Regions from separate parts of the [Enterobacter] lignolyticus SCF1 genome, predicted to be linked through region 2. Evidence: predicted binding sites of a transcription regulator. Region 2 holds the regulator's gene; the other holds the start of a gene.
The links. The regulator CRP, encoded in region 2, controls carbon source genes, mostly activating them, when cyclic AMP is high. The targets are predictions, from matches to a motif close to ATGTGANNNNNNTCACAT.

Region 1 (4,428 bases), 150 kb from region 2:
CGTACTGAACCCGACGCCGGAAGAGCTGAAAGTCAGCAAACTGGATCTGGTGGTTGCCGGTACCGAAGCGGCCGTGCTGATGGTGGAATCCGAAGCCGAGCTGCTGAGCGAAGACCAGATGCTGGGCGCGGTCGTTTACGGCCACGAGCAGCAGCAGATCGTTATCCAGAACATCAACGAGCTGGTGAAAGAAGCTGGCAAACCGCGTTGGGACTGGCAGCCGGAAGCGGTTAACGAAGCGCTGAACGCCCGCGTTGCCGCACTGGCTGAATCTCGCCTGAGCGAAGCCTACCGCATCACCGACAAGCAGGAGCGTTATGCTCAGGTTGACGTCATCAAATCCGAAACCATCGACACGCTGGTTGCGGAAGATGAAACCCTGGACGCTAATGAGCTGGGTGAAATCCTGCACGCTATCGAGAAAAACGTCGTTCGTAGCCGCGTACTGGCAGGCGAGCCGCGCATCGATGGCCGCGAAAAAGACATGATCCGTGGTCTGGACGTTCGTACCGGCGTGCTGCCGCGTACTCACGGCTCCGCACTGTTCACCCGTGGTGAAACGCAGGCGCTGGTTACCGCGACGCTGGGTACCGCCCGTGACGCGCAGATCATCGATGAAATCATGGGTGAGCGTACTGACACCTTCCTGTTCCACTACAACTTCCCTCCGTACTCTGTCGGCGAAACCGGCATGGTCGGTTCACCGAAGCGTCGTGAAATCGGTCACGGTCGTCTGGCGAAGCGCGGCGTTCTGGCCGTTATGCCGACGATGGAACAGTTCCCGTACACCGTTCGCGTGGTGTCTGAAATCACCGAATCCAACGGCTCTTCTTCCATGGCTTCCGTGTGCGGCGCGTCTCTGGCGCTGATGGACGCAGGCGTGCCGGTGAAATCCGCCGTTGCGGGTATCGCGATGGGTCTGGTGAAAGAAGGCGACAACTTCGTAGTGCTGTCCGATATCCTGGGCGATGAAGACCACCTGGGCGACATGGACTTCAAAGTTGCGGGTTCCCGCGACGGTATCTCTGCGCTGCAGATGGATATCAAAATTGAAGGCATCACCAAAGAGATCATGCAGGTTGCGCTGAACCAGGCTAAAGGCGCGCGTCTGCATATCCTGAGCGTGATGGAGCAGGCGATCAACGCACCGCGTGGCGATATCTCTGAATTCGCACCGCGTATTCACACCATCAAGATCAACCCGGACAAGATCAAAGACGTGATCGGCAAGGGTGGTTCTGTGATTCGTGCGCTGACCGAAGAGACCGGCACCACCATCGAAATCGAAGACGACGGTACTGTGAAGATCGCAGCGACCGACGGCGACAAAGCGAAACACGCTATCCGCCGTATCGAAGAGATCACCGCAGAGATCGAAGTGGGCCGCATCTACAACGGTAAAGTCACCCGTATCGTAGACTTCGGCGCCTTCGTCGCTATCGGCGGCGGCAAGGAAGGTCTGGTACACATTTCTCAGATTGCCGACAAGCGCGTTGAGAAAGTGACCGACTACCTGCAGATGAATCAGGAAGTACCGGTTAAGGTTCTGGAAGTCGATCGTCAGGGCCGTATCCGTCTGAGCATTAAAGAAGCGACCGAGCAGTCTCAGCCAGCAGTCGCGCCGGAAGCTCCGGTAGCAGAACAAGGCGAGTAAGGTTGCCATTTGCCCTCCGCGTTTGCGGAGGGCGTATTCCGGGCAGGACGCTTGTTTGCAGCCGGGGAACAGGACGTTCATCCAATTGTTGTCTTCGGGAGTGGGAAATGAAGCCTTTTTTGCGCTGGTGTTTCGTTGCGACAGCACTCACGCTGGCAGGATGCAGCAACTCTGCCTGGCGTAAGAGCGAAGTCCTCGCGGTGCCATTGCAACCGACTTTGCAGCAAGAAGTGATTCTGGCACGCATGGAACAAATTCTTGCCAGTCGGGCTTTAACCGATGACGAACGCGCGCAGCTTTTATATGAGCGCGGAGTGTTGTATGATAGTCTCGGTCTGAGAGCTTTAGCGCGCAATGATTTCTCGCAAGCTTTAGCAATCCGACCGGATATGCCGGAAGTATTCAATTACTTAGGCATTTATTTAACGCAGGCAGGCAATTATGATGCTGCCTATGAAGCGTTTGATTCTGTACTTGAGCTTGATCCAACTTACAATTACGCGTACTTAAACCGCGGCATCGCGCTGTATTACGGTGGCCGTGCTAAGTTAGCGCAAGATGATCTGCTGGCGTTTTATCAAGACGATCCCAACGATCCTTTCCGGAGCCTATGGCTTTACATCGCTGAGCGGAAGCTCGACGAAAAGCAGGCGTTAGTCGCTCTCAAACAGCGCTACGAAAAATCCGATAAAGAGCAATGGGGATGGAACATTGTCGAGTTCTACCTCGGCGACATTAGCGAAGCAACGCTGATGGATCGCCTGAAGGCTGACGCAACGGATAACACCTCGCTCGCTGAACATCTCAGTGAAACCAACTTCTATTTAGGTAAGTACTACCTAAGTCTGGGGGATAAGGACAGCGCTGCGGCACTGTTCAAACTGGCGGTCGCCAACAACGTTCATAACTTTGTTGAGCACCGATACGCATTGTTGGAATTAGCGCTCTTGGGCCAGGAGCAAGACGACCTGGCAGAATCGGACCAGCAATAGCTGACGAACAACTCAGCCCGTAATCTTTTTTTGATTGCCATCACCTTCGCGGGTGAGGGCTTTATTGTTCGTTAATTCAACTAATTTGAGCCGGTTCACACTTTTCAATGAAAATTGCCCTTAGTTTTCACGATGAGTTATGTAGACTGGCCGCCATTGATTTTGAGGCACACGTACTACATGGCTGAATTCGAAACCACTTTTGCAGATCTGGGCCTGAAGGCTCCTATCCTTGAAGCCCTTAACGATCTGGGTTACGAAAAACCATCGCCGATCCAGGCGGAATGTATCCCGCACCTGTTGGGTGGCCGCGATGTTCTGGGTATGGCCCAGACCGGTAGCGGTAAAACTGCAGCGTTTTCTCTGCCGCTGCTTAACAATCTCGATCCTGAACTGAAAGCACCCCAGATTCTGGTGCTGGCACCGACCCGCGAACTGGCGGTCCAGGTTGCTGAAGCGATGACGGATTTCTCTAAACATATGCGCGGCGTAAACGTGGTAGCCCTGTACGGCGGCCAGCGTTATGACGTGCAGTTACGCGCCCTGCGTCAGGGGCCGCAGATCGTCGTCGGTACGCCGGGCCGTCTGCTGGACCACCTGAAACGTGGCACCCTGGACCTCTCTCGTCTGAGCGGTCTGGTACTGGATGAAGCTGACGAAATGCTGCGCATGGGCTTCATCGAAGACGTTGAAACTATCATGGCGGAGATCCCGGACGGTCACCAGACCGCGCTGTTCTCCGCAACCATGCCGGAAGCGATTCGCCGCATTACCCGCCGCTTTATGAAAGAGCCGCAGGAAGTGCGCATCCAGTCCAGCGTGACCACGCGTCCTGACATCAGCCAGAGCTACTGGACCGTCTGGGGCATGCGTAAAAACGAAGCGCTGGTGCGTTTCCTGGAAGCGGAAGATTTTGACGCGGCCATCATTTTCGTGCGCACCAAAAACGCGACGCTGGAAGTGGCGGAAGCCCTGGAGCGTAACGGCTACAACAGCGCGGCGCTGAACGGCGACATGAACCAGGCGCTGCGTGAGCAGACTCTGGAGCGTCTGAAAGACGGTCGTCTGGACATCCTGATCGCAACCGACGTTGCGGCGCGTGGTCTGGACGTTGAGCGCATCAGCCTCGTGGTTAACTACGATATTCCGATGGATACCGAGTCCTACGTTCACCGTATCGGTCGTACCGGCCGCGCCGGTCGTGCCGGTCGCGCGCTGCTGTTCGTGGAAAACCGCGAACGCCGCCTGCTGCGCAACATCGAACGCCTGATGAAGCTGACCATTCCGGAAGTTGAGCTGCCAAACGCAGAGCTGCTGGGCAAACGCCGTCTGGAAAAATTCGCCGCTAAAGTTCAGCAGCAGCTGGAAAGCAGCGACCTGGATCAGTACCGCAACCTGCTGACGAAGCTGCAGCCGGAAAGCGCTGAAGGCGAGCTGGATATGGAAACGCTGGCCGCCGCGCTGCTGAAAATGGCGCAGGGCGAACGTCCGCTGATCCTGCCGCCGGATGCGCCGATGCGTCCTAAGCGTGAGTTCCGTGACCGTGACGATCGTTTCGAGCGTCGTGGCGACCGTAACGACCGCGGCCCGCGCGGCGATCGTCCGGAGCGTGGCGGTGAAGATCGTCCGCGTCGCGAGCGTCGTGACGTTGGCGAAATGGAGCTGTACCGTATTGAAGTGGGCCGTGATGACGGCGTTGAAGTTCGTCATATCGTTGGCGCGATTGCTAACGAAGGCGACATCAGCAGCCGCTACATCGGTAACATCAAGCTTTTCGGCACC
Region 2 (4,428 bases):
TCATTCCCTGGCAGGAACTCGATCCGCAGACGCTGGATAATCTGATTGAAAGCTTTGTCTTGCGTGAAGGCACCGATTATGGTGAACATGAACGAACGCTTGAAGACAAGGTCGCCGACGTCAAACAACAGCTACAACGCGGGGAAGCCGTACTGGTGTGGTCAGAACTGCACGAGACGGTCAATATTATGCCCCGCACCCAGTTTCGCGGCTGACTATACTAAAACAATTGCTTATTCAGGGAGTTGTTCGACATGTCAGCCAAACATCCGGTGATCGCCGTAACCGGCTCCAGCGGCGCAGGAACCACCACAACCAGCCTCGCCTTTCGTAAAATCTTTGCCCAACTGAACCTCCGCGCGGCGGAAGTGGAAGGCGACAGCTTTCACCGCTACACCCGTCCGGAGATGGACATGGCCATCCGTAAGGCGCGCGATTTAGGCCGTCATATCAGCTACTTCGGTCCGGATGCTAATGATTTTGGCCTGCTGGAGCAGACCTTTACCACCTACGGGCAAACGGGGAGCGGCCAGTCGCGCAAATACCTGCACACCTACGATGAAGCGGTACCCTGGGACCAGGTGCCGGGAACCTTTACCCCCTGGCAACCGCTGCCGGAGCCTACCGACGTGCTGTTCTACGAAGGGCTGCACGGCGGCGTCGTGACGCCGCAGCACGATGTGGCGCGCCATGTGGACCTGCTGGTCGGCGTGGTGCCCATCGTCAACCTGGAGTGGATCCAAAAGCTCATTCGCGATACCAGCGAGCGCGGCCACTCCCGCGAAGCGGTGATGGATTCGGTAGTGCGCTCAATGGAAGACTACATCAACTTTATCACGCCGCAGTTTTCGCGCACCCATATCAACTTCCAGCGCGTGCCGACGGTCGATACCTCGAACCCGTTCGCCGCCAAAGGCATCCCCTCGCTGGATGAGAGCTTCGTGGTGATTCATTTCCGCAATCTGGAAGACATTGACTTCCCATGGCTGCTGGCCATGCTGCAGGGCTCATTCATTTCACATATGAATACGCTGGTGGTGCCGGGCGGCAAGATGGGGCTGGCAATGGAGCTTATCATGACGCCGCTGGTGCAGCGGCTGATGGAAGGGAAGCGGATCGCCTGATCATAGTCCCTCTCCCGGTCAGGAGAGGGTCAGGATGAGGGCATCAACGCGCACGATGCCCCCTCCATTACGCCTCAATCACTTCGTATGAATGCGTGATATTCACCGCTTTCTCCAGCATTAACGCCACCGAGCAGTATTTTTCCGCCGAAAGATCCACCGCGCGCGATACGGCCGCATCCTTAAGCGCTTTGCCTGTCACGATGAAGTGCAGGTTGATGTGGGTAAACAGGCGCGGCGCCTCTTCGCGGCGCTCGGAAGTCAGCTTCACTTCGCAGTCGGTCACGTCGTTGCGCCCTTTTTGCAGAATCGACACCACGTCAATAGCGCTACAGCCGCCTGCCGCCATCAGCACGACTTCCATCGGGCTTGGCGCTTTATCACCGGAGTTGCCATCCATCAGGATCTGGTGGCCGGAAGCTGACTCACCCAGAAAGGTTAAACCTTCGACCCACTTCACTCGCGCTTGCATATTCGTTAACTCCTGGTTGCATTTTTTCTGACAGATTACGCGTACATAACATTTCTCGCAACGGAAGGCGACCTGCGTCATGCTGAAGCGAGACACCAGGAGACATGCGGCGAAAGCTATGCTAAAACAGTCGGGATGCTACAGTAATACATTGAAGTACTGCATGTATGCAGAGGACATCTCAATTACAGGCTGCATCAAAATCCGACAGCCGACTTCCCAGGTACAGGGAAGGATACGATTGCAAAGCCAGTGGCAATCTCATTGCTGCCGCTGGAGAAAGCTTATAACAGAGGATAACCGCGCATGGTGCTTGGCAAACCGCAAACAGACCCGACTCTTGAATGGTTCTTGTCTCATTGCCACATTCATAAGTACCCATCGAAGAGCACGCTGATTCACCAGGGTGAAAAAGCAGAAACGCTGTATTACATCGTGAAAGGCTCCGTTGCAGTACTCATCAAGGATGAAGAAGGGAAAGAGATGATCCTCTCTTACCTGAACCAGGGCGATTTCATCGGTGAATTAGGCCTGTTTGAAGAAGGTCAAGAGCGTAGTGCCTGGGTACGTGCTAAAACTGCATGTGAAGTGGCTGAAATTTCATACAAAAAATTCCGTCAGCTGATCCAGGTTAACCCGGATATTCTGATGCGCCTCTCTTCTCAGATGGCTCGTCGCCTGCAGGTGACCTCTGAAAAAGTCGGCAACCTCGCCTTCCTGGACGTTACGGGTCGTATCGCGCAAACCCTGCTGAACCTGGCGAAACAGCCGGACGCCATGACGCACCCGGACGGTATGCAGATCAAAATCACCCGTCAGGAAATTGGTCAAATCGTGGGCTGTTCTCGCGAAACGGTAGGCCGTATCCTGAAAATGCTCGAAGATCAGAACCTGATCTCCGCCCACGGTAAAACCATCGTGGTTTACGGTACCCGCTAAGTCCACCACACGGCGTATTGCCCCCGCAACACGCCGTTTTTGTCTTTATACTCATGTGGCGCCGACTGATTTATCACCCCGAAGTTAACTACGCATTGCGGCAGACGCTGGTGCTCTGCCTGCCGGTTGCCGTCGGCCTGTTCCTGGGCTACCTGAACTACGGTCTGCTGTTTTCCCTGGTCCCCGCCTGCTGCAACGTCGCCGGCCTCGACACGCCCCATAAGCGCTTTTTCAAGCGCCTGATTATCGGCGGCTCGCTGTTTGCCGGCTGCAGCCTGGCGGTACAGCTGCTGCTGGCGCAGGACGTTCCTTTGCCGCTGATCCTCACCGGGCTTGCCATGACGCTCGGCGTCACCGCCGAGCTCAGCAGCCTGCACGCGCGCCTGCTCCCGGCCTCGCTCATCGCCGCCATCTTTACGCTCAGCCTTGCGGGCAATATGCCGGTGTGGGAGCCGCTGTTGATCTACGCCTGCGGCACCCTCTGGTACGGCGTATTTAACTGGTTCTGGTTCACCCTGTGGCGCGAGCAGCCGCTAAGAGAATCCCTCAGCCTGCTCTACCGCCAGCTTGCCGACTACTGCGAAGCCAAATACAGCCTGCTGACCCAGCATACCGACCCGTCGACCGCGCTGCCGCCGCTGCTGAACCGCCAGCAAAAGGCGGTTGACCTGATCACCCAGTGCTACCAGCAGCTGCACATGCTCGCGGCCAATAAGAACAGCGAATATAAGCGCCTGCTGCGCGCTTTTCAGATGGCGATGGATCTGCAGGAGCATATCTCCGTCAGCCTGCACCTGCCGGAAGAGGTGCAGAAGCTGGTCGAACGCAGCCACGCCGAAGCGGTGATCCGCTGGAACGCGCAGACGGTCGCCGCGCGCCTGCGGGTAATGGCTGACGATATCCTCTACCACCGCTTCCCGCAGCGCTTTTCAATGGACAAACAAATAGGCGCGCTGGAAAAAATCGCCCGCCAGCATCCGGATAACCCGGTCGGGCAGTTCTGCGCCTGGCACTTCAGCCGGATCGCGCGCGTTTTGCGCCTCCAGCGGCCGCTGTACCCGCGCAATCTTATGGCGGATAAAGAGCGTCGCCTGCCGCTGATCCCTGCGCTCAGAAGCTATCTGTCGCTTAAATCACCGGCCTTTCGCAACGCCGCGCGCATCAGCGTGATGCTGAGCGTCGCCAGCCTGATGGGGGTGGCGCTGCATCTGCCGAAGCCGTACTGGATAATGATGACGGTGCTGTTTGTGACGCAAAACGGCTATAGCGCGACCCGGGTCAGAATCTTTCACCGGGCGGCGGGAACGCTGGTCGGACTGGTTATCGCCGCCGGGGCTCTGCATTTCCACGTGCCGGAAGGCTACACTCTGGCGGCGATGCTGCTCATTACGCTCATCAGCTACCTGACGATTCGGAAAAACTACGGTTGGGCGATGGTCGGTTTTACCGTCACGGCGGTGTACACGCTGCAGCTGCTGACCCTCAACGGCGAGCAGTTTATCGTCGCCCGCTTTATCGATACGGTAATAGGCTGTCTGATAGCGCTTGGCGGGATGGTCTGGCTCTGGCCGCAGTGGCAGAGCGGCCTGCTGCGCAAAAACGCCCACGACGCGCTGGAGGCCGACCAGGACGCGATGCGTCTGATCCTGAGCGATGACCCGCAGGCGCCGACGCTCGCCTACCAGCGTATGCGGGTCAATCAGGCTCACAACGCGCTGTTTAACTCGCTCAACCAGGCCATGCAGGAGCCCGGCTTCAATTCGCACTATCTGGCGGATATGAAGCTGTGGGTGACCCACAGCCAGTTTATCGTCGAACATATCAACGCCATGACCACGCTGGCGCGCGAGCATAATATGCTGACGCCGGATCTGGCCGAGCGCTACCTGCAGT

Region 1: the regulator CRP is predicted to act here: its motif matches at 2,730-2,747, upstream of yrbN (protein YrbN).

Annotation. Positions count from the first base shown of each region.
Region 1 is NC_014618.1:554,025-558,452, forward strand. Features, by position in the region: gene pnp (polyribonucleotide nucleotidyltransferase) at 1-1,654, shown strand, start outside; gene nlpI (lipoprotein NlpI) at 1,762-2,646, shown strand; gene yrbN (protein YrbN) at 2,754-2,834, shown strand; gene ENTCL_RS02705 (DEAD/DEAH family ATP-dependent RNA helicase) at 2,827-4,428, shown strand, end outside.
Region 2 is NC_014618.1:404,094-408,521, reverse strand. Features, by position in the region: gene ENTCL_RS01865 (YheU family protein) at 1-215, shown strand, start outside; gene ENTCL_RS01860 (phosphoribulokinase) at 255-1,124, shown strand; gene ENTCL_RS01855 (OsmC family protein) at 1,192-1,596, opposite strand; gene crp (cAMP-activated global transcriptional regulator CRP) at 1,903-2,535, shown strand; gene ENTCL_RS01845 (YccS/YhfK family putative transporter) at 2,589-4,428, shown strand, end outside.